DNA from 4 places in the Peribacillus sp. BM1 genome. Region 3 is predicted to be linked to each of the others. Evidence: riboswitches for the same ligand, from Rfam matches in the RefSeq annotation. Region 3 holds a riboswitch; each other region holds the start of a gene.
The links. A riboswitch is a leader RNA that binds a small molecule or an ion and turns the genes downstream of it on or off. The one in region 3 is predicted to bind S-adenosylmethionine.

Region 1: another riboswitch for S-adenosylmethionine. It lies ahead of metK (methionine adenosyltransferase); the one in region 3 lies ahead of AC1MGI_RS08685 (methionine ABC transporter ATP-binding protein).
Region 2: another riboswitch for S-adenosylmethionine. It lies ahead of AC1MGI_RS13740 (bifunctional homocysteine S-methyltransferase/methylenetetrahydrofolate reductase); the one in region 3 lies ahead of AC1MGI_RS08685 (methionine ABC transporter ATP-binding protein).
Region 4: another riboswitch for S-adenosylmethionine. It lies ahead of fbpA (Fur-regulated basic protein FbpA); the one in region 3 lies ahead of AC1MGI_RS08685 (methionine ABC transporter ATP-binding protein).

What each region holds. Positions count from the first base shown of each region.
Region 1 is NZ_CM155259.1:280,507-286,821, forward strand. It holds gene AC1MGI_RS01355 (alpha/beta hydrolase) at 1-661, opposite strand, end outside; gene AC1MGI_RS01360 (gamma carbonic anhydrase) at 900-1,421, shown strand; gene metK (methionine adenosyltransferase) at 1,645-2,841, opposite strand; SAM riboswitch class I at 3,062-3,225, opposite strand; gene pckA (phosphoenolpyruvate carboxykinase (ATP)) at 3,454-5,040, shown strand; gene AC1MGI_RS01375 (SPW repeat protein) at 5,429-5,764, shown strand; gene AC1MGI_RS01380 (MarR family winged helix-turn-helix transcriptional regulator) at 5,931-6,315, opposite strand, start outside.
Region 2 is NZ_CM155259.1:2,834,690-2,841,004, reverse strand. It holds gene metH (methionine synthase) at 1-1,772, opposite strand, end outside; gene AC1MGI_RS13740 (bifunctional homocysteine S-methyltransferase/methylenetetrahydrofolate reductase) at 1,765-3,615, opposite strand; SAM riboswitch class I at 4,091-4,189, opposite strand; gene metE (5-methyltetrahydropteroyltriglutamate--homocysteine S-methyltransferase) at 4,369-6,315, opposite strand, start outside.
Region 3 is NZ_CM155259.1:1,807,748-1,814,062, forward strand. It holds gene AC1MGI_RS08670 (ATP-binding protein) at 1-1,133, opposite strand, end outside; gene AC1MGI_RS08675 (aminotransferase class I/II-fold pyridoxal phosphate-dependent enzyme) at 1,496-2,662, opposite strand; gene AC1MGI_RS08680 (carbon-nitrogen family hydrolase) at 2,745-3,527, shown strand; SAM riboswitch class I at 3,637-3,742, shown strand; gene AC1MGI_RS08685 (methionine ABC transporter ATP-binding protein) at 3,856-4,869, shown strand; gene AC1MGI_RS08690 (methionine ABC transporter permease) at 4,859-5,530, shown strand; gene AC1MGI_RS08695 (MetQ/NlpA family ABC transporter substrate-binding protein) at 5,554-6,315, shown strand, end outside.
Region 4 is NZ_CM155259.1:2,371,314-2,377,628, forward strand. It holds gene helD (RNA polymerase recycling motor HelD) at 1-420, shown strand, start outside; gene AC1MGI_RS11410 (MFS transporter) at 480-1,691, shown strand; SAM riboswitch class I at 1,758-1,863, shown strand; gene fbpA (Fur-regulated basic protein FbpA) at 2,163-2,348, shown strand; gene AC1MGI_RS11420 (Spo0E family sporulation regulatory protein-aspartic acid phosphatase) at 2,717-2,899, shown strand; gene AC1MGI_RS11425 (N-acetyltransferase family protein) at 3,056-3,571, opposite strand; gene AC1MGI_RS11430 (acyl-CoA thioesterase) at 3,969-4,478, shown strand; gene AC1MGI_RS11435 (ABC transporter ATP-binding protein) at 4,925-5,944, shown strand; gene AC1MGI_RS11440 (ABC transporter ATP-binding protein) at 5,931-6,315, shown strand, end outside.

The DNA.
Region 1 (6,315 bases), 1.5 Mb from region 3:
AATTAAACCATTCACGAACTGGGCGTTTATCGACGACTCGGTCATCGCCACCCTGCATGAGCAAAAGCGGAATATCCTGAAATTCAGGAATATCTTCAAAGGCTTCTTTCATGTTTTTCGTAAGTTCGCGGTACCATCTGACCGAAACTTTCGTCACGTATAGCGAATCGTTTAAGTCTGACTCCCTTACTTCCTCATTTCTAGTGGCAAGCTCAGGTGATAAGCCAGATTCCACTCGGAAGGTCGGATACGTAACATTCAACCCTAACGAAATTGCAGTCATTAGCTTGGATGGGTGTTTCACTAAACCTAAACAAGGGGACGAGAGAATGACCCCGGCCAAATCCACTTCTTCCTGCTGAAGTAATCGGATCGCAATTAATCCGCCCATACTATGTCCGAGTAAAAAAACGGGCAGTGAATATTGATACGCTTCCTCAATCCAGCTTTTTACTTCTATTAAATATTGATCAAAAGATTCAATATGTCCTCTAAATGCACGGGTTGTCATACCCTGTCCTGGAAGATCTCCCATAATCACATGGTAACCGGCGGACCGCCACATTTGCGATAGCCATTTATAACGCCCGTGATGCTCCATGGCACCATGAACGATGACGATGACTCCTTTTGGGGTAACGTCTGCCTCCCATTTCCACATATGAAAATCTCCTCCTACTATATCTCTAGTTGCTAAATCTTCATTTACACTTTGCTATTCTTTATTTTATCCCGGATCAACAGACTATCATACCCTCATCTTAAATTAAATGTACAAACAATTATCAAGTCTTCTGGCATGATGTGTGAACCTTATTATAACGAAATATCGCAGATTATTGTATAGTAAAAATAATACCTAAAAAACATCTAAACGGAAAGGATATGGTTCAAAGATGATTCTTTACGCTTATAAAGGAAAAAAACCGGAAATATCAGCCAGTGCCTACCTCGCCGATAACGCTGTTGTAACGGGCGATGTAAAAATTGGCGAAGAGTCAACCATCTGGTTCAATTCTGTGATTCGTGGGGACGTAGCTCCAACAATCATTGGAAACAAAGTAAATATTCAAGACAACAGTGTTCTTCATCAAAGCCCGAACAACCCGCTCATCATTGAAGATGAAGTCACAGTCGGTCATCAGGTCACCCTACATAGCTGCAAAATCCGCAAAGGAGCACTTATCGGAATGGGGTCAATCATTCTTGATGAAGCAGAAATTGGCGAAGGAGCTTTCATTGGTGCTGGTAGTCTCGTGCCGCAAGGGAAAGTGATTCCACCAAATACACTCGCTTTCGGACGTCCCGCCAAAGTCGTGCGTGAGCTGAACGATGCAGACCGGAAAGACATGGAACGCATCGTCCGCGAATACGCTGAAAAAGGACAGTACTACAAGAATGAGAAACAGATTGAAGAATAAAAAATCTTATTTCAACGACTCTAAGCACTGGAGTCGTTTTTATTTTATATTTATGTCCAAGCAAAGTTGCCTCTCTAGAATTAGTCTATGATCCAACAGCTCTCGAGGTTCTCCTTCCCATTTACTCACCACTTCTCCTAATTTACCCACCAATCTCAGGAATTGTGTTTCAGATTCCCCATACAAAAAAAGAAACCCACAATGTGGATTCCTCTTTTTACTATTATTGAGCTTGTTCTTTCAATGTTGCTGCTTTGTCTGTACGTTCCCAAGGAAGATCAACGTCTGTACGGCCGAAATGTCCGTATGCTGCTGTTTGCTTGTAAATTGGGCGGCGCAGGTCAAGCATTTTGATAATACCAGCAGGACGAAGGTCGAAGTTAGCACGAACTAAGTCTACTAATACATCTTCAGATACTGTTCCTGTTCCGAATGTATCGATCGCAATTGACACTGGTTTCGCTACACCGATTGCATAAGCCAATTGAACTTCCGCTTTATCAGCAAGACCAGCTGCTACGATGTTTTTCGCAACATAACGAGCCGCATAGGCTGCAGAGCGGTCCACCTTCGTTGCATCCTTACCTGAGAATGCGCCACCGCCGTGACGAGCGTACCCGCCGTATGTGTCAACGATAATCTTACGTCCTGTAAGACCCGCATCTCCTTGAGGTCCACCAATAACGAAGCGGCCTGTTGGATTAATGAAGTACTTTGTTTCAGCATCGATCAATTCAGCTGGAACAACTGCTTTAATCACGTGTTCTTTCAGGTCAGCTTGAATTTGCTCTAGCGTAGTGTCTTCGTCATGCTGTGTAGAGATAACAATTGTATCAACACGAGCCGGTTGATTGTTCTCATCGTATTCGATCGTTACTTGCGTTTTTCCATCTGGGCGCAAGTAAGCTAATGTGCCGTCTTTACGAACAGCAGTCAAACGGTGGGAAAGTTTGTGAGCCAATGAAATCGGAAGTGGCATAAGCTCTTCTGTTTCATTACAAGCAAATCCAAACATTAAACCTTGGTCCCCTGCACCGATTGCTTCGATTTCAGCATCGCTCATTGTACCTTCACGTGATTCAAGTGCTTGATCAACACCTAAAGCGATATCTGCTGATTGCTCATCAATTGAACTTAAAACAGCGCATGTCTCAGCATCAAAGCCGAATTTCGCACGGGTATAACCAATCCCAGCAATAGTATCGCGAACAATACGCGGAATGTCTACATATGCGGAAGTTGTGATTTCACCAGCTACTAGTACAAGACCAGTAGTTACCGAAGTTTCACACGCAACACGCGCGTTTGCATCCTTTTCCAGGATAGCATCTAAAATTGAATCTGAAATCTGATCACAAATCTTATCCGGATGGCCTTCTGTAACAGACTCAGAAGTAAAAAGACGACGTTTTGTTGACATCTTAATTCCTCCTAATTATTGAAATTATGTGTTAGGTACGCAAACGGAGGCTTTTACCCCATCCATCTCATTCACCTTTTTTGTTTTGACGGAGCTCGTTCCCTTATCGGTTTCTATAATAGATGCAGATCTTCTCAGCGTTGTTCATCAGTGTTCCCGAAAAACATAAAAACCTTCCCCGTCATTGAGGAAAGGTTTATTGACTGAATCTATCCTTTCACTCTTATCGTTCAAGGGTTTTTTACCTTGCTCAGGTTAGCACCAACGCCAAAATTATTAAAAGACAATTACTTTTATCTGCAATCAATCTTTCGCAAACTTTCTACACTTCGGCAGGTTGCTGGGTTTCTTAGGGCCTGTCCCTCCACCAACTCGGGATAAGAGAATCCGTACAATTTAAAATAATAACGTACTACAAGGAATAGTGTCAAGATTTTTTTCCTTAAGAATAGTTTCATTTATAGGTTGATTGATTCTATGTATATCGTCTATCTCTTGAATAAAATACCTATTCCAGAAAAAAATGTGTTAAATGCTATAATTAGTATAGACTAATAAAGTCAATGTGTTATACTATTTCTATAAATAAGGGTGAAGGAAGGTATCTCATATATGAATACTGTGGGCATTTCAAATGAGTTACATCAATTATTAGCTGGATCAAATGTAAACGTACAGCTTTCTGTTCCTCAATTAGTTGAGAAAGTTCTTAAACGAAATGAAGGAGTTCTTACATCAACGGGCGCAGTTCGTGCAGAAACAGGCAAATACACAGGACGCTCTCCTAAAGATAAATATATAGTGGAAGAATTAGCGTTCAAAGACAAAATCGACTGGGGTCCGGTGAATCAACCTATTTCTGAAGATACTTTTGCAAGCCTTTACAATAAAGTAATAAACTATTTAAAACAAAAAGAAGAGATTTTTGTATTCAAAGGATTTGCTGGTGCAGATGTACAGCACCGACTTCCAATTCAGGTTATCAACGAGTATGCTTGGCACAACTTGTTTGCCCATCAATTGTTTGTGCGTCCGAATGATGAAGATTTACTCGGTCATCAAGCAGAATTTACGGTTATTTCCGCTCCTAACTTCAAAGCGGACCCTGCAGTAGATGGAACGCAATCAGAAACGTTCATCATCATTTCATTTGAACGACGTACCGTATTAATCGGTGGAACTGAATATGCTGGAGAAATGAAGAAATCGATTTTCTCCGTCATGAATTACTTGCTCCCCGAAGCAGGAATTCTTCCGATGCACTGTTCAGCAAACGTTGGCAGAGAGGGTGATGTTGCTTTGTTCTTCGGTTTGTCCGGGACAGGTAAGACCACTTTATCCGCTGACCCAAGCCGGAAATTAATTGGTGACGACGAGCATGGCTGGTCTTCTAGCGGCGTTTTCAACATCGAAGGCGGTTGTTATGCCAAAACCATCAATCTTTCACGCGAAAAAGAACCGCAAATTTTCGACGCCATTCGCTTTGGTGCTGTTTTGGAAAATGTAGTTGTGAATCCAGACACACGTGTAGCTGATTATGATGATGCTACATTAACGGAAAATACACGTGCCGCTTACCAGCTACAAGGAATCGGTAATATCGTTAATCCGAGTGTAGCTGGTCACCCGAATACTATCATTTTCTTAACGGCAGATGCCTCTGGCGTGTTGCCTCCAATCTCGAAGCTTTCGAAAGAACAAGCCATGTACCATTTCTTAAGTGGCTACACAAGTAAATTGGCTGGAACAGAACGGGGTGTTACAACACCAGAAGCAACATTCTCAACATGCTTCGGATCGCCATTCCTACCATTACCAGCGACACGGTATGCAGAAATGCTCGGCAAAAAAATCGATGAGAACAACTCTAGAGTCTTCCTAGTAAACACAGGATGGACAGGCGGGGAATATGGAACAGGAAGCCGAATGAAGCTTGCTTACACGCGCGCGATGATTCAAGCTGCCCTTGAAGGCGAATTGAATCAGATCGAAACCGTTCACGACGATATCTTCGGTCTTGAAATCCCCCTTCATGTATCAGGGGTTCCAGACGAAGTCCTTCAACCGATTAAAACTTGGTCAAACCAAGCAGCCTACACAGAAAAAGCAACCGAACTTGCCGAGAAATTCAAAGTCAATTTCAAAAAATTCGCCAACGTTTCTGATACGATCAAGAATCTTGGCGGGCCGACTATTTGACTTTGATATAAAATTGAAAGACTAAACACGCTTGGATTTATAAATCCAAGCGTGTTTAGTCTTTCAATTCCACCACCATAATTTCAACAAGGATATAACAAAATCCCATTCCGATTAGTTGAATGCATACAACAAGCAAGCTCTTAATTTTGTTCTAGGTTAGTTAGTAGGTTTAAGTAACTTCCAAATAATTAGAAGAAGCAAAAGAAGAACGATCATCATTCCTAGGTCTACCCCTACAAACAAAATATCGAGATAAACTGCCCTCTTTTTCCGTTTATTAATAATTGAATATATAATCTCATTTTAGTTAATTTTTCTTATTTCTAAACATATAATTCAACAAGGAAATCTTTAGAGATTTCCTAAACTTTAAGGAGGGGTAATTATGAAAACAAGGAGTACCTTAAATGCATTAATCGGTGTCTGGTTTATTATCGCACCTTGGGTTTTTGATTTTTCAGATCAAACAGGAGCTTTGTGGTTAAGTGTAATTTTTGGAATCATTCAGATTATCGCAGCATGGTGGGGACATGACAAACCTGGTTGGAATTCGTGGCAAAACTGGGTTTCAGTAATTACCGGTGTCTGGTTTGTCATTTTCCCATACATCTATTCATTAGCAAATGGAGCGGTTTTGTTAAGCGTGATTCTTGGTTTATTCACGATTCTATTTAGCTTATGGAACTTGGGATCCAATTCAAACTCCAAAGCTGTAGACTAAATAGTATCCAATAACCATCAACACTTTCATATCTTTTCTATAAGCAGAAAAAACACGCTTGGGTTACATTTTAAGCGTGTTTTTATTTTTCTTTATGCATTCAAAAATATCATTATATTAACCAAGTAAATCCAATAATTATTCCAAAGAAAATCTAATCCGAGCATTATTTATCCATTAGCGTTTGATTAAACTTTTTTAACAGTTGCCCAAAGTTTTGACCTTCCTCGTCAGACCAATCGTTTAGCAATTCTTCCAACTTGTCCAATCGTGCTTGTTTGTATTGGATCAATTCCTTTAATCCCAAATCCGTAATCTGATAGAAGTATGATCTACCATCATTGGGATCAGGAGCCTTGCACACATACCCTTTTTGCTCCATAGATGCAGTTTGTCTGCTTACTGTGGAAATATCCAAATGCAATTTATTCGCCAAGATTTTCACTCCAGAGGATCCTTCTGAAGATAATTGATGCAACAGAAGATAGGCAGATTTGTCTAAATTCCTTAAATCAGATGTCATCGATTTGACAAGACGAGCCAGAACCGCC
Region 2 (6,315 bases), 1.0 Mb from region 3:
GCCAGTTTGATCTCTTCTTCCGGTATCGAAGCAAAACGTTCTAGTTTTTCCGTATTGACAATTGCATAATCCAGCCCCGCCTTCGTGCAGTGATAAAGGAAAACGGCATTGAGTATTTCTCTTCCCCTTGGTGGTAGACCGAATGAAACGTTAGATATCCCAAGAATCAGCAAACAATCCGGAAAAGTTTCTTTGATTGCCTGAATTCCTTTCACCGTTTCAAGAGCTGAGCCGATATATTGCTCATCGCCTGTCCCAACTGGAAAAACAAGTGGATCGAAAATTAAATCACTTTCTGACAAACCATATTTATTGACAAGTAAATCAACAGAACGCTTGGCGATTTCAAGCTTTCTTTCCGCTGTAACCGCCATCCCTTCTTCATCGATTGTACCAACCACGACGGCAGCACCATATTGATGGATAAGTGGCACAATCTTTTCAAAGCGTTCTTCTCCATCCTCCAGGTTAATGGAGTTTATGATTGACTTCCCTTGCGATCTTTTTAACGCTTCCTCCAAGACAGCTTCATCCGTCGTATCGATTACAAGTGGCACCTTAATTTTCTTTACCACTTCAGTAACAAACTCTTTTATATTCCCTAATTCATCGTCATCAGGATCAGCCAGACAAATATCAATAACATGAGCTCCTTTTTTCACTTGAGCTCGAGCAATTTCTGCCGCTTGTTCAAATTTCTTTTCCCTAATCAATTCCTTGAACTTACGCGATCCGATAACATTCGTTCGTTCTCCGACAAATAACGGACGCATGGAATCATCATAGATAAGAGGTTCGATTCCTGATACTGCATGACCGTGTGTATGAGTTTCAATTATTCGTGGCTCAATCAATTCAAGTACTTTTACCAATTCAACAATATGTTCAGGTGTCGTACCACAGCAACCACCAATAATGTTAACCCATCCTTTTTCTGCAAACTGTTTCATTTTTTCTGCTAAAGAATTCGGCGATTCATGATAATGCCCTTCCTCATCTGGGAGTCCCGCATTAGGGTAACAACTAACTGCTCTATTTGATAAATTCGCCAGTGTTCTGATATGGTCAATCATGAATTCTGGTCCAGTTGCACAATTCAATCCGACTGCAAGTGGATTCATATGTTCACATGAAAGATAAAATGCTTCTATCGACTGACCGGCAAGTGTCGTTCCCATCGGTTCAATTGTGCCAGAAATCATGATCGGGATTTCCCGTCCGTATTTAACAAACGCCCCTTTAATTCCAGAAAAGGCAGCCTTTACATTTAACATGTCCTGACATGTTTCGACTAAAAGTAAATCTACCCCTCCATCAAGAAGACCTAACGCTTGTTCTTCATAAGAAGCAGTCAATGCTTCAAATGTCGTTCCACCAGTTACAGACAAAGTTTTTGTCGTTGGTCCCATAGCTCCTGCCACGAATCTAGGCCATTCTTTACTCGAATATTTTTCACAGGCCGCCTTAGCAATCTCGGCAGATTCTTTGTTTAGTTTATATGCCAGATAACTTATATCATACTCATCAAGCACGATACTTGTTGCACCAAATGTATTTGTTTCGATGATGTCTGCACCAGCTGCCAAATATTTTTCATGAATGGAACGAATGACATCAGGTTGGGTAATCGTTAAATATTCGTTACAACCTTCATATTGTTCACCACCAAAATCCTCAGCGGTTAAATCCTCAGCTTGTAACATGGTCCCCATCGCGCCATCTAATAATAAAATTTTTCTTTTCATTTGTTCCTGAATTAACCGTTTACTCATATGCTCCCACCTCCGAAGTATGCCTACTATCTACTTTTCTAATATGTTTCGTTAATTCTGCTGTCATTTCATAATATAAGAACGGGGTAATTAAATAGATGCCCTTAAATTTATCCATCGCAGTATCCACCAATTCCTTGGCAATGGCTATCCCTTCATTTTTGGCTTTATTTGGATCATTGCCTGCAGATGCCATCGCTCTGCGGACTTCTTCTGGCAAGATGATACCAGGCACTTCGTTATGGATAAATTCCGCATTCCTTGAACTTGTTAATGGCATAATACCAAGAAAGATAGGTGTGTCTAAATGTTGCGTTGCTTCGTATACATCTTCAATTTGTTTGACGGAATAAATCGGTTGCGTCAAAAAGGAGTCAGCTCCACAGGCAATCTTCTTTTCAACCCGCTTAACTGCTTTATCGAGATATTTGACATTTGGATTAAAAGCAGCAGCGATTTTAAAATTCGTTTTTTGACCTAGACTTTGCCCTGAATAAGAAAGTCCTTCATTAAATTGTTTGATAAGACTAATTAAATCTAATGATGATAAATCATATACAGATGTCGCACCTGGAAAATCACCAATTTTAGATGGATCACCTGTTACGACTAAAATCTCATTTAGACCAAGCGTTTGCAGCCCCAACAAGTGCGATTGTAGACCTATTAAATTACGGTCACGGCATGTTATATGAAGAAGCGGCTTTATTTCATGCTGTGTTTTCAAAAGTGTACCTAATGCCACATTGGAAATTCGCGGTGAGGCAAGCGAATTATCAGCCATTGTAACGGAATCTACACCCGCTTTCCTTAAGGCAACGGCACCATTCATAAAGGCTTCAATCCCTAATTTTTTCGGCGGGTCCAATTCTACTAAAATCGTTCTTTCCACTTTCGCTTTTTCATGGAATGCTAGCCCTTCATCAGAATTTCCCACTTCGATAATCTCAATATCCCTTACTTTAATTTCCTTTTCTAAAACCGGTGCTAACAATCTTACCGCGTTTTTTATTGCTTCAATATGGATAGGCATCGTGCCACAACAGCCGCCGATAATGGATGCCCCCTGCTCTCTAAGCTCTAGTGCTGATGAAGCGAAATATTCAGGTACTGCATCATATACAAGTCTTCCATCGACATAATCTGGTAAACTAGCATTCGGGAAAACGGCAAGTGCCGCTTGTTTTGGTAACGAAACGGATTCCAATGCGCGAATCATATGATGTGGACCAAGTCGACAGTTGATGCCGACTACATCTGTTCCCAACTGCTCTAACCTTTGAAAAGCCTCGTTTAACGACATCCCGTTTTGTAAATTTCCAAGTTCATGTAATGAAACATTTGAGATAATTGGCAAATCCGTTTCTTGCCGTGCAATCTGAAGAACGGTCTCTAACTCCTCCAAATCGTAAAATGTCTCAAGCAATAGTCCATCTGGTGCTTCAAGTAGGAGACTATATAATTGCTCTCGGAAAATACGTTTGATTTCCTCCAAGCTTAAATCTGATTTACGTATACTCCTTAATGCACCTATCGTACCGAATACAAATGCATTCCCTTGTACAGCTACCTTTTTAGCAATCGCAATGCCTTTACGATTAATTTGACTTACTTGATCTTCCAATCCATACCTCTTTAATTTATGAAAATTAGCTCCATATGTATTCGATTGGATAATATCTGCTCCCGCATTCAAATATGCCTGATGAATCGTTTCAATTTGATTGGGATTCGTGATATTCAATTCTTCGTAACAAAGATCAATGCCGTGGGAATACAATAATGTCCCCATTGCCCCTTCTCCAACTAATATTCTGTTCTTCAATTCTTGACGAAAATCCATAAATACCCCCTTTCTGAGGGCGTCCTAAAGAGGTCTGACCTTAACTCCCTATACACGGTTTATTGTGTGATATACACATGATTTAAACAATATATTGAAGTTCTGTGGTATGACGCTCTCGTTTTAGGGTACCCTCGCTAATTTCATTGTTATATGCGAAAAAACAACATGTTGATGAAGGAATTATCGAAACATTCTCTCCATCTATCAAACATTCACTTACTAGCTTTAGCATATGCCGGTTATTAAGGTTTTTTCGGGACAATCCCTTCGCATCTCTCGAGAAGTATTGATTTTAAAAAAACACAAAATTATCTAGCTATAAATTTACTTATTTAATACTGATGTAACATCACGAATATTCCATTAATTCCAAATAATCCTCCTTCTTTAATTTTTACCGCTATTTCGCATGTTAAAATAAAAAACCTCTTCTTAAGATAAGAAGAGGTTTTAGCACCACGGCTATTCACTCTTCTTATCTTCAAGCGTTTCGCTTCTGGAATTAGCACAGTACAAAAAGTCTGTTGCTGAGGTATCAAAGGGCCAGTCCCTCCACCTCTCTGGATAAGAAAGTTACATATTTAGTTTTAATTAACTATTACTCTATAGCTGTGATTAACAAATGTCAAGAAATAATTTGATGAAAATTCTGAATAAAACAATTACTCGTTTGTTTGATGAGTCGCTAGTAAGGCCTAAGCATGTTCTCTTAAGCATTCACCGTATTCCCTACACCCTTTATTATCCTTCTTATACATTCAGTGTTTGTTTTACTTCAAGCTTTTCACGATAAAGCTTTGTTGCTTCTACCATTAATTTTAATGCCACGACTGTTTCTTCAATACCACGCGTTTTTAAACCACAGTCAGGGTTAACCCAGAATAAACGGTAATCTAAGACTTGCAGGGCACGTTCTATATTTTGTGATAACTCTTCCAATGTTGGTACACGCGGGCTATGAATATCATACACGCCAAGACCAATCCCCTTATGATACAAATGTTCTTCAAATGAGCGAATTAATTCACCATGACTTCTTGACGTTTCAATCGAGATGACATCTGCATCAAGTGCATCAATGGCTTCAATAATATCTTCAAAGTTCGCATAACACATATGAGTATGAATTTGTGTTTCTTCCTTCACAGACGATGTTGATAATTTAAAAGCATCAACCGCTATTTTTAAGTAGATTTCAGTTTTTTCTGTTTTCAACGGCAATCCTTCTCTTAAGGCTGGTTCATCGACCTGAATCATACCGATACCGTTTGCTTCTAAAGCTTCGACTTCCTGTCGGATTGCCAATGCCAATTGACTTAAGACATCTTTACGACTTATATCATCACGCACAAATGACCAATTTAAAATGGTTACGGGGCCTGTTAACATGCCTTTTACAGGTTTTGTCGTCAAGTTTTGCGCATAAACCGTTTCTTTTATTGTCATTGGTTCTGTTAAGACGACATCACCAAAAATAACTGGTGGTCTGACACAACGTGAACCGTATGATTGCACCCAACCATACGTTGTAATCGCAATACCTGCTAATTTTTCACCAAAGAACTCAACCATGTCTGTCCGTTCAAATTCACCATGAACGAGTACATCTAAACCAAGTTCTTCTTGAATATCAATCCACTTTTTAATTTCTTCTTTAATGTATTGCTCATACTGTTCGTTTGATAGTTCTCCTTTTCGCCATTTCAAACGTTGCTTTCGTACCACTTTCGTTTGCGGGAAACTACCGATTGTTGTCGTTGGAAGTAATGGTAAATCCCATCGTTTATCATGCAATACTTTTCGTTTGCTTGCATCAACGCGAGTTATTGAATAATGAGATAAATTTACTAATGTATCTTGCACTTCTCTCACATTTCGGAACGATGAATGATTTAATAATCTAACTGCTTGGTCACATTTGTCAAGCTCTTCAACGGTTAGTTCATGTTTTGCAAATTTTGTTAACAAGACCACTTCATCCAGTTTTTCATCTGCAAAAGATAATGCATTTTTAACAATGGGCTCTAAATTTTGTTCACTTTTCACTGTCACAGGAACATGAAGTAAGCTGCAAGATGGTTGGATTATGAGACGATTATCGTCAACTATACTTGTTAATGTTTCGATGAGTTTTGCTTTCTCTTGTAAATTGGCTTTCCAGACATTTCGGCCGTCAATGACTCCTGCTGCCAAAACCTTATCTTTCGGAAAACCAATTGCTTGTAATTGAGCAATATTCATGTCCTCGTCGTGAACAAAATCGAGACCAATTCCTGCAACTGGTAATTGAACGATGGCTTGATAATGTTCGATACTTTCATAATACGTTTGTAGAATGATTTTTACGTTTGGGACGGACTTTTTAAAAGCTGTGTACACTTCATTAACATCACGTAAAATTTCACGATCAATCTGTTTTACTAAAAGTGGTTCATCAATTTGTATCCACTCAGCACCCGCTTCTTCTAATTGTTGCAATACTTCGACGTAAAGTGGAGTAAGCGCTTGTAACAATTCCTTGCGTTTTTGATCATCGTATCCTTTTGACAATGCCAAAAAAGTGATCGGCCCGAGGATGACAGGCTTCCCATTTATCCCTAATTTTTCTTTTGCTTCTTTATATAATTTTAATGGCCAGTTTTCTAATAAAACCGGTTGTGCATCTTCTAACTCGGGCACGATATAGTGATAGTTTGT
Region 3 (6,315 bases):
GTCACATGAATGTTTCCATTCATCTCTTTAATAATACTAAACGAAACCATCATTCCGAGTCCAGTTCCTTTTTCTTTTGTTGTAAAAAAAGGTTCCCCAAGACGATCGATTTGTTCTTGTGTCATCCCTATTCCTTCATCCTGAATATTAATATGGATCATGCTATTTTCATAGTTTAAGTGGATGTTAATTTCTCCATGATTTGACATGGATTCAATGCCATTTTTCATGATATTAATTAAACATTGTTGGAACTTTTTTCTATCCCCTTTAGCTACATAAGAATGATCTACTGCAGATAACTTCACCTGTATTCCATTCATATTGGCTAAGGGGATAATGACATTGACAGCATGTTGAACTTCCTCATTAATATTAATATTTTCTTCTATATCGAATGCGGGTTTGGCAAAAGTTAAATAATCGTTAATCACGTCTGTAGCACGATCCAATTCTTGTAACGCGATATTTGCATACTCTTTTCTTGCCTGTGTTGATTCACCTTCAGATAACATTTGGATAAATCCTCGGCTGACAGTGAGTGGATTTCTGACTTCATGAGAGATGCTGGCAGCAAGATGGCTCACAATTTGTAATTTTTCTGCCTTCACTAACTTTTGTAGTACCTGAAAATTTGTTTGGATCACTTCCCAAAGAAGAGTGGAAATAAACATGCCGATAATATGAATGGCGACAAACTTCATCCAAAACATGTTATCCGTGTTAACCCCAAACATATGTATTGAAACAAATAAGGAACTAAATAATGCAAAAATAGTTAATGCGATACTTAACGCTACTTTTTGTTTGATGTTCATTTGTAAATAGTATTTAGATAAGAAGAATACGAATAAACCGATAAAGATGTGTGTGATCGCTGTAATATAAAAACCGACATCATGACCTTGAAAATAGCGGATGATAAGAATCAAAAGTAATTGAGAAAAACCTAAACGAAAACCTCCGATTAAACCTCCTAAAATGAAGGGGATCCAGCGAAGGTCCCAAACTGAACCTTTTTCAAGAGCTATAGGAAGTAGCATGCATAGGATAAGTGAGACTACTGGGAAAATACCAATAATCCATCCTTTTATTTCTTCTAATCGATAGGCATATTTAATTAAATAAACCATTTGTACTAAACATAGAGAGAGTAGAATAAATAAAAAATTGATAAGTAAGTCCTTTGTCATAAGATCCATCGTTGCACCGAGCTTTCACTAATAGTATGAATCATTAAAAGTATTATATGTAAATCATACCAAAATAAGTAAAAAGTTACTAGTGATATATAATAGAAAAAAGAATTTTCAGATAATAAGCACAACGAGAAATTTTTTACCATTAAAAAGGTGGCCCATAAGAGACCTGGCACCAACACAGTATTACAGCTAGGTATTCTGAAACGAAAATCATACTAGCTGTAATATATTGTGGGATTTGACACCTTGGCATATGGGACGCCCTCCTTACTTCGAATTTATGATGATATGAATTATTGGAATAAATTTAGTTTTCCAATCCGCTCTACGGCCTTTACCAATAATTTTTCATCGACTAATAAACCGACACGGATATACCCTTCTCCATATTCACCAAACCCTTTTCCAGCAGCAACTGCTACATCTGCTTTCTCAAGCAAATAATCGGCGAATGTTTCACTAGTAAACCCATTAGGAACCGGCAACCAAGCGAAAAAAGATCCAGTTGGTGCCTCGACTTTCCAACCAATATTTTGACATGCCGTAATAAAGGCATTTCGGCGTTGTTCATAACGGTTGACAAGTTCTTCAACACATTGCTGATCATCTGTTAGCGCAGCAACTGCGGCCTTTTGAACAGCCGGAAATAGACTAACATATAAATGGTCTTGAATGAGGTTTAAGGCTTCAATTATTTTGGGATTCCCGACTGCAAAGCCAACGCGCCAGCCAGCCATATTATAGGTTTTCGATAAGGTATACATTTCCACACCAACGTCTTTTGCCCCGTCAACTTCAAGAAAACTTACTGGTTTTTTTCCATCAAAACCGATGGCACCATAGGCGAAATCATGCAAAATCGTGATGGAATGTTTTTTCGCAAAAGCAACTGTTTCTTCAAAGAACGTCCGATCTACTGTAGCACCAGTCGGATTGTTCGGATAGTTAAGATACATTAATTTTGCTGCTTCTTTTTGTTTTTGCGGTATGGCGTTGAAATCTGGTAAAAATTGATTTTCAGCTTTAAGTGGGAAGGTCTGATACTCGACATTCGCCAACACTGCACCTGATAAATAATCCGGGTAACCTGGATCAGGCAATAACATAAGTTCGCCTTCATTTAACAAGCACATTGGCAACTCAACTAGACCTGTTTTCGTCCCAAATAAAATAGCTACTTCAGTCTCTGGGTCGATAGCTACTCCATATTGTTTTAAATAAAATTCGCTAGCAGCTTCCTTCAGTTCTTTAAGTCCTCTAAACGGAGAATATTTATGAGTTTGTGGATCCTCTACCGCAGTTTGTAGCGCTTTGATGATATGAGGTGGTGTCGGCTGATCAGGGTTACCTTGACCTAAGTTAATAACATCCCGTCCTTCTGCAACTGCTTTGCCTACCTTTTCAACTAGGTTTGCGAAAAATTGTACTGGTAATTTTTTTAAGCGCTCTGAATATTCCATGTGAACCACCTTTTATGTAAGAGTTGCTATTTAATCTAAAATTTTATAATATTTAGATAAAAAAGTCTAGAGGTGCCGAAAAATGAAGATTGCTTGTGTGCAAATGGATATCACCTTTGGTGAGCCAGAAAAAAATTTTACAGCGATTGAAAAATATATCGAAGAAGCGGCAAATGCACAAGTGGATGTCATTGTATTTCCGGAAATGTGGAATACAGGCTACGCTCTCGATAAGCTTGACAGTCTGGCTGATCGCGAGGGAAGTATAACAAGAAAGCTACTGTCTCAGCTTGCCAAAAAACATCAAGTGAACATTGTCGGTGGTTCAGTAGCAACGAAAAGAGGAGACAAATACTTTAATACGATGTATATCGTGGATAGAACTGGAAAAATTGTCGCCGCCTACGATAAAGCTCATTTATTCAAGTTAATGGATGAGCATGTATATTTGAACGAAGGACAAAGTATGAATGTATTTGAATTGGATGGTATAACGTGTGGCGGGGTCATCTGTTATGATTTGCGTTTTCCAGAATGGATTCGGACTCACACTTTAAATGGAGCCAAAATTATGTTTATACCGGCTGAGTGGCCAAAGCAACGGATTGACCATTGGCAATTATTATTGCAAGCAAGGGCGATTGAAAACCAATGTTTTATCGTGGCTGTCAACCGCGTCGGTAAAGACCCAAATAATGAATTTAATGGTCATTCGATGGTCATTGCACCTTGGGGTGAGTTACTTATTAGCAATCAAACAGCGGAAGGGATCTTGTACGCGGAACTGGATTTAGAGGAAGTCGATCGGGTACGGAAGACGATTCCAGTTTTTCAAGACAGGCGGACGGATTTATACGAATCATAAGGATTTAAAATTGGTACACTGCTAGAGTAGTAGTGTGTTATTATTTTTTTAAGATTGACAATAGTTAAATAGTTTTATAATATATTAATTACAATAAATTTAATCATGATACTTATCCAGAGCGACCGAGGGACTAGGCCCTATGACGTCCGGCAACCCCCAATATTGGGAAGGTGCCAATCCTGCAGAATGACCATCATTCTGAAAGATAAGTCGAGATTCTTTCGTATTTCGATGCTCCTTTCAGTTGAAGGGAGCATTTTTTTGTAGGAATAAAGGTCTATCTCTTATAAATCACTTGTCAATTTGAAGAAATGTGAGGAATCGTATGATCGAAATTCGTAATCTTTCTAAGACATACAAAACGAAAAAAGGGTTGGTTAAAGGAGTGGATGACGTTTCGCTGACCATAGAAAAAGGAGAAATCTATGGAATTGTCGGATATTCTGGAGCAGGAAAAAGTTCATTGCTTCGCTGCATTAATTTGTTGGAGCGGCCCACTTCAGGTCAAATTAAAGTGGATGGAACCGATCTTACATCTTTAAAAGGTGAGGATTTACGTTTAGCGCGGTTAAAAATCGGTATGATTTTTCAACATTTTTATTTAATTAGTCAAAAAACCGTGTTTGAGAATATTGCCTTTTCTTTGAAAGCTGCCAAAATACCAGCGAGCCAAATAAAAGGGCGGGTAGAAGAGTTGCTTAAAATGGTCGGTCTTGTTGATAAAAGAGATGTTTATCCTGCGCAACTAAGTGGTGGGCAAAAGCAACGGGTTGGCATTGCCCGGGCGCTTGCTAATAATCCAACGGTGCTATTATGTGATGAGGCCACTTCAGCACTAGATCCGACCACTACAAAGTCAATATTGAATTTATTGAAGAAAATTAACAAAGAACTCAATATTACGATCGTTTTGATTACTCATGAAATGAACGTTGTAAAGGAAATTTGCAATCGAATGGCCATTATGCAGTTCGGGAAGGTCATTGAAGAAGGTGCGGTATATGACATTTTTGCCAACCCTCAGGCAGAACTTACAAATGAGTTTATCGAAAGTGTTGTATCTTTTGAAATACCTGAAGTCATATTAAATGGATGCACGGGACCGATTGTGAAAGTCATGTTTAAAGGAAAGGTTGCTTCAGAAGGTATCATTTCCGATATGCTTCAGCAGTATAACGTAAGTGGTAATTTTCTGCATGGTTCGATTGAATATATTCAAGAAATGCCACTCGGTATCTTTATTATGGAATTAAAAGGACAAAAGGAAGAAATCGAAAGCTCACTTCAGTTTATTGAAAATCGTGCTGCGCAAGTGGAGGTGATACGCGATGGGCTTTGATTTTAATCATTTCGTTGAACTTATCCCAGATATAAATCTGGCTTTTATGCAAACCATTTATATGATTACCATTTCACTAGTGGTTGCCGTTGTGATTGGCCTTCCGTTCGGAATATTATTATTCGTAACGAACAAAGGCTTATTCTTGGAAAATCGCTGGTTCAATAATGGATTAGGTTTTGTAGTGAACTTGGTACGTTCAATTCCATTTATCATTTTACTAGTTGCACTACTTCCACTAACTAACTTTATAGTAGGATCACAAATTGGACCCACTGCAGCGAGTGTATCTCTATCAGTTGCAGCGATTCCGTTTTTTGCTCGAATTGTTGAGACAGCATTGCGTGAGATTGATAAAGGGGTCATTGAGGCAGCTATTGCCGCTGGTGCAACACCATGGATGATCGTCAAAGATGTGCTACTGCTAGAAGCCAAATCTGGCATTATCTCAGGTGTCACGCTAACGCTCGTCAGTTTAATCGGGTTTTCGGCTATGGCTGGTACTGTTGGTGGCGGCGGAATCGGCGATTTGGCTATCCGTTTTGGCTATTATCGCTATGACAACACGATTATGATTGCAACAGTAATTATATTAATTATATTAGTTCAGATTATTCAACTTGCTGGTGATTTCATCGCCAAAGTTGTTGATAAAAGATAAGAAACAGAAAGAGGGAGAAATTTATGAAAAAATGGCTAACAGCATTTATTTTAGTAGTTGTTGTAGCGGCTTTAGCTGCATGTGGCAATACTGACAGCGAGAAAAACAGTAGCAAAGGGACAAGTTCAGAATCAAAAGAAATTAAATTTGGAGCGACAGCCGGTCCTTATAGTGACATGGTAACGAAAGCTATTATCCCTGGATTAGAAGAAAAAGGATATAAGGTGAAGATTGTTGAATTTAGCGATTACATTCAACCGAACAAAGCGTTGGACAATGGTGATATTCAAGCAAACCTGTTCCAAAATACCATTTACCTTGAAAATTTTGCGAAAGAAAATAAGATGGATTTAACAGCGTTGCTCTCTGTACCCACTGCGCCGATGGGGATTTTTTCAAACACGTATAAGTCCATAGATGAAGTAAAAGACGGGGCAACGGTTACACTTCCTAATGACCCAGTCAATGCGGCTCGTGCGCTTAATACGCTCCAAGATGAAGGCTTGATTGTAATCGATGAAAATACAGACCCACTAACGGTATCAGAAAAAGATATTAAGGAAAATAAGAAAAATCTGAAATTCCAACCGCTCGAATCAGGTCAACTTCCCCGTTCAGTGGAAAGTGCAGACTTAGCTGCTGTCCCTGGAAACTTCGCGTTGGCCGCCAAGATGGACTTGCTTGATGCATTAGCACTTGAAGATATGCGTGATCAATATCGCAATGTAGTGGCTGTTAAAACAGACGATAACGATTCACAATTTGCAAAAGACATCAAAGCTGTT
Region 4 (6,315 bases), 560 kb from region 3:
GTACATTGTCAAAACCAGGAGTATCTTCTATCGAAGATTTTGAAGAAAACAAAGGAATTTATAGAATCTGGGCATAAAACGATTGCGATTATTTGTAAAACACAAGCAGAAACAAGTTTTGCATATGAAGCATTAAAGGGGAAAATGAAACTTAACAGAATTGGTGTAGGGAAAACTACATTCACTGATGGAGTTATGATTATCCCTTCTTATTTGGCAAAAGGAATAGAATTTGACGCGGTCATTATTTATGATGCATCGAAGGATCAATACGGTCTGGAAAGTGAACGAAAACTGCTATACACATCGTGTACTCGTGCTATGCATGAATTATGTATATGTTTCACTAGTGAGATAAGTCCATTCATTAAATTGCTTCCAGAGGATCTTTATGAAAAAGAAAATAAAGACAATGGTTGATCAATTTATGGTAAAATAACGAAGTATTTATAGTTAAGAGGTTGTTCAGGAGGACTGTCATGGAGGGGAATACAAAAACGATTTCTAATCGTAGGTTACTTGGCGTTGCTGGACTCGGTTGGATGTTTGATGCAATGGACGTAGGTATGCTGTCATTTATTGTGGTGGCATTACAAGCAGAATGGGGTTTGACAACTCAACAAGTAGGGTGGATCGGTAGTATTAATTCGATAGGAATGGTATTTGGTGCCTTTCTTTTCGGAATTATGGCTGACCGTATTGGAAGGAAGAAAGTTTTTATCATTACCTTGCTGCTTTTTTCAATTGGCAGTGGCTTATCGGCTCTAGTTACATCTTTGGCTTTATTTTTAGTACTTCGTTTTCTTATCGGTATGGGACTAGGTGGAGAGCTTCCGGTAGCTTCGACGCTTGTTTCAGAAAGCGTACCTGCCAAAAATCGAGGAAAAGTGGTCGTTCTACTCGAAAGTTTTTGGGCATTAGGTTGGCTTATTGCTGCTTTAATTTCCTATTTCGTTATTCCAGGGTACGGGTGGAGAATCGCTTTGATTTTAAGTGCTCTCCCAGCGTTTTATGCCCTTTATTTACGTTTACATCTACCGGATTCACCGAAGTATGTCGGACTTGAAATTAAAGCTAAGCCAACGATTATGCAAAATATTAAAAGTGTGTGGGCAAGAGAACATAGAAAACAAACGCTTGTATTATGGATTCTATGGTTTTGTGTCGTGTTTTCTTATTATGGGATGTTCTTGTGGCTTCCAAGTGTTATGGTGATGAAAGGATTTAGTTTAATCAAGAGCTTTGAATATGTATTGATTATGACCTTAGCTCAGCTCCCTGGATATTTTACTGCAGCGTGGTTTATCGAGAGAATGGGCCGCAAGTTCGTTCTTGTCACGTATTTAACTGGAACAGCTGTAAGTGCGTATTTCTTTGGCGCGGCAGAGGGACTACCGATGCTCATCACGTCAGGTATGCTATTGTCATTCTTTAACTTAGGAGCTTGGGGGGCACTTTATGCATATACCCCTGAGCAATATCCGACAACGATTCGTGGTACCGGCGCTGGTATGGCGGCGGCTGCTGGAAGAGTTGGGGGAGTTTTGGGACCGCTTCTCATCGGATATTTTGTTGCAGCGGGTACTGCGCTTAGTGTGGTTTTTACAATTTTTACAATTGCGATTTTAATTGGAGCAATTGTCGTGTTAATTTGGGGGAAAGAAACGAAGAACACTGTTTTGCAAGATTAGCAAAACATGACCATTGACTTTATTTGGAATAAAACGTATAATGGCATTAACATCAATTATATATCATTCTTATCCAGAGAGGTGGAGGGATTTGGCCCTGCGATACCTCGGCAACAGACTCAACTTTGAGCACTGTGCCACATCCAACAAGCGAAGGCTTGGAAGATAAGAAGAGTCGAACGGACGTAAACTTCAGCCTCTTCTTGTTTAAGAAGAGGCTTTTTATTGTTTGGATTTGTTGGTTGTAATCTTAACTGTACAGTGTGGGCTATCGTTTGCCGCATTTATCTCGCATTAACGGGTAGTAAACTCCAACTGATTGAAGATTCACTTTATGAATAAGCACGTAGGAATGAAAATTTTAATTTACTGAAATAATGTTTGAAGTACACTTAGGAATGGTATATAAAGTTTGTTGAAGAAATTCATATTGAAATAATTGTCTAATAAATAAAGCAAGAGGTGTATAGAATGGCAAAGTTACTGCAGATAGTTGAGGAAAAAAAGGCGTTTTTAATCGAACAATTATTATCCCGTGGCGTGTATAAAACATCCGAACAAAAACATTTTTATGATGTTTCCTTGAATATTCTAGAGAGAGAATTTGAACAAATTCAAAATAAAGAGCATTCTTCAACTAAAAATATTGTCACTTAGCAGAGGAGAAATTACCAAATATAACCTGATAGTAATCTTAATAAAAGAGGATGTCCGAAAGAAGTCTGCCCCCGTAACTCCTACTTACACTTCGTTTAAACTGTAAGTAGGAGTTACGGGGGCAGATCTTTTACTTTTGGGATATCCTTTTTGCTATTTTGGTTGAATGCTTCATTTCGGGAATGTACTACAGAATTTGTTTAGATTAAATTGAAAAAAATAATATACGAGTTGTATAAAATGTGTCTAATTTGCGAATTCTAGATTAATGAAGTAAAACTTTGATTGTAAAATATTGCTTTTATTTGATGATAACTCTAGACTTATTTTACAATAAGTCAAAATAGCTGATGGAGTGTGAGGTAGTGATGAAATCTTTCGTTCAATTATCCAATGAAATTGAACAAAAGCGTGAAGAAATGATTAAACTAGCAAAGGGATTTGGACTTTCGAATAAACAAACAATTAGAGCGAGCCAAGAGCTTGACATATTAATAAATATCTTCAATATTACGCCTCTCACGGATGCGCAATATAGTGAAGAGTATTAGATGATGTTTCGAGGTAGGCTAAATAGAGAAGAGGATGTCTCGGAAGGGTCAGACCTCGTACTTCAACACACAGTATTATGTGAAAATAACACGTATATAGACTGTATGTCGCAGTTTGCGGGGATGAAGATTCCTTTGAACATCCTTTGTTTAATTTTATCCTTTTTCGTGTAGCACTCTTTTTCCTAAAATGATTAAATCTCGTTCAATATCGTCTAGCAAGGCAATTTTTTGAAGATTTCCCCATCTTTCAAACCCGAATTTCTCAAATAATTTAATGCTTGGTGTATTGTGACCGAATACGAATCCGAGGATTGTAGCGATGTCTAAAGAAGGACATAGCTCAATGGCTTTCTGGATAGCAAGTCCACCAAGACCTTTCCCACGAAACGAATCGTCCAAATAGATACTTATTTCAGCAGTTGTGTTATAGGCAGGTCTCCCATAAAACGATTGAAAGCTTAGCCAACCAGCAGTCCGATCATCTATTTTTATTACATATAATGGTCTTTTATCAGGAATGTGATCATGAAACCAAGCGAGTCTTGATTGAACAGATACCGGCGAAGTGTCAGCCGTTACCATTCTCGAAGCGATGGTTGAATTATAAATTTCCACTATTCTTGGCAAATCCTCTAATGAAGCAAGTCGAAATTGTAATGAATGATCCATGTGCAATACCCCTTATTGATGAATGAAAAATATTTTTTGTAAGCATATCATACTTGAACTATAAAATGAATGGTAGTGTAATATTTCTTTTTTAGTTTGGATATATATTTAGATTATTGATAAATCGAATATCTAGTTTCTTAAAAAATCCTCTAAGAAAATGAATCCCCCAGTGTTCTGTCGTACAAAATAATTATCTTTACGTAGTTCGGGTATTTATGATAGATGTAAAGTAAAATAAGAGAGTGGAAGTGAGTATGTTCACGAGAAAATTGTTTGGTTTAAAACGAGTTTCTTTACTTTTAAATGAACGTCTTGCTACTATTTGAAAGAATTATACCGAGGAAAATGGCTACGCTTGTAAAAAGAGATTTAATTGGACAGGAGAGTTTGGATAATGGAAGAACAGAAATATTGCAGTGATTCTCTTGTGGTAAAAACAAGCCTTGTTTTACCGCCTGATACGAATAATAATGGAACGATGTTTGGTGGGAAATTAATGGCTTATATTGATGATGTAGCGGCTATTTCAGCTATGCGGCATTCAAGAAGATCGGTTGTAACGGCATCAACCGATTCTGTAGACTTTCTCCATCCAATCTACGAAGGCAATGCGGTCTGTTTAGAAGCATTTGTCACTTATACAGGAAGAACATCGATGGAGGTAGTGGTCAAAGTAATTGCAGAAGATTTACTATCAGGGACTCGAAATTTATGCGTAATTTCATTTTTGACATTTGTTGCTCTTGATGAAAACGAAAAGCCAACTCTTGTGCCTAGTATTATTCCACAGTCTGAGATGGAGATAAAACTATATGAATCAGCTGTGATTAGAGCAGAAGCGAGGAAGAAACGAAGAGTAGGTACAAAAGAAATTGCTGCTATCTTTGGGACAAACCAACTATAAAAACAAAAGCGACCTAAAATGAACTGCCCCATAAATGTTAGACAACAATCTAACATTTATGGGGTTTTTTATGGAGAATGAATCGTTTGCGAGAAAATATCTTTCGAGTCCATAGAGTATCTCTACTAAAGGTGCATTAATTCATAATTCTAGTGTGCATGATTAGGTTTTTAATGAGTACACAACAGAAGAGTCTGTATTGAAGTCTTGTTTTACTAGAGAATTAAAATTATGAGAATGTTCTATATTAAAGCTGTATACATAAAGATAAGAATAGGAAATTGATTGATCTCCTTTTATAAAATAATAATGAAGCATAGAAATCGTGTTTTAAGAGTTTGCAAATCCAATCTAGTTTGTAATAAAGAAAGGGATTTACAAACGCTCCTTGATGAGCAGAGCTTGTGTTCATACTGAATATTGACAATGAAGGTGGGGCAATGTCAATGGAGAAACCAATCTTGCAAATAGAGAATCTAACCACATCGTTTAAAATAAAAGATAAGTATTATATGGCGGTGGATCATGTTTCATTTTCAGTAAGTGAAAATGAAATCGTGGCAGTCGTTGGCGAATCAGGATGTGGAAAGAGTGCATTAGCTCTATCGATTATGAGATTGCATAATAATCAACGGACGAAGATCGCAGGAGAAATCAAATATAGAGAAAGAAATGTCGTTACAATTTCAGAAGGGCAAATGAATCAAATACGTGGAAAAGAGATAGGGATCATCTTTCAGGAACCTTTAACTGCTTTGAACCCTTTAATGACAGTTGGAGATCAAATTGAAGAAAACTTGACTTTTCACACAAAACTATCAAAAGAAAAGAAAAGATTAAGAACGATAGAGCTATTAACACAAGTAGGCATTCCGTCTCCAACGCGTACTTATGATCAATTTCCTCACGAATTATCAGGTGGAATGAGGCAAAGGGTGATGATTTCTATTGCCATTGCCTGTAACCCATCGCTAGTAATAGCCGATGAGCCTACTACTGCATTAGATGTAACGATACAAGCACAAATTTTGGAATTGCTTAAATCTATTCAGAAAGAAACGAAAATGGGAATTATCCTGATTACTCATGATTTGAGTGTTGTTGCAGAAGTAGCAGACAGAGTCATTGTAATGTATGCTGGACAAGTTGTTGAGATGGGTACTGTCAAACAAATATTTACCAAACCTTTGCACCCATACACGAGGTCATTATTGAAATCCATTCCATCACAAGTAACAAACAAAAAGCGGTTACATGTGATCGATGGAATTGTACCGTCGATTGTAAATATGAATCGAGAGAGTTGTAGGTTTAGTCCCCGGATTCCATGGATTCCTTGCGATGCTCACGAGGAATCCCCCGAATTACATGAAGTTGCTCCTGATCATTGGGTACGCTGCACATGCTATAAACATTTTTACTTTAAAGGATTGCAGAGGGGGGAGATAACTAATGGGATTACTTAAAATAGACGATTTAAAAGTTCATTTCCCAATCCGTGGTGGCTTTTTTAGAACAATCGTTGATTATGTAAAGGCAGTTGATGGTGTTAGTTTTGAACTGAATGAGGGGGAAACATACGGTCTTGTTGGTGAATCTGGAAGTGGAAAATCAACGACCGGGAAAGCGGTTGTGAAACTAAACGATGCTACGTCAGGTCGGATATTATTTGAAGGACAGGATCTCTCGAAGTTGTCTTTTGGGCAAATGAAGCCATTTCGAAAAGATATTCAAATGATTTTTCAAGATCCATATTCATCACTCAACCCGAAAAAGCGGGTCGTTGATATTATTGCTGAACCACTGCGGAATTACGAGCGTTTGTCTGTAGGAGAAG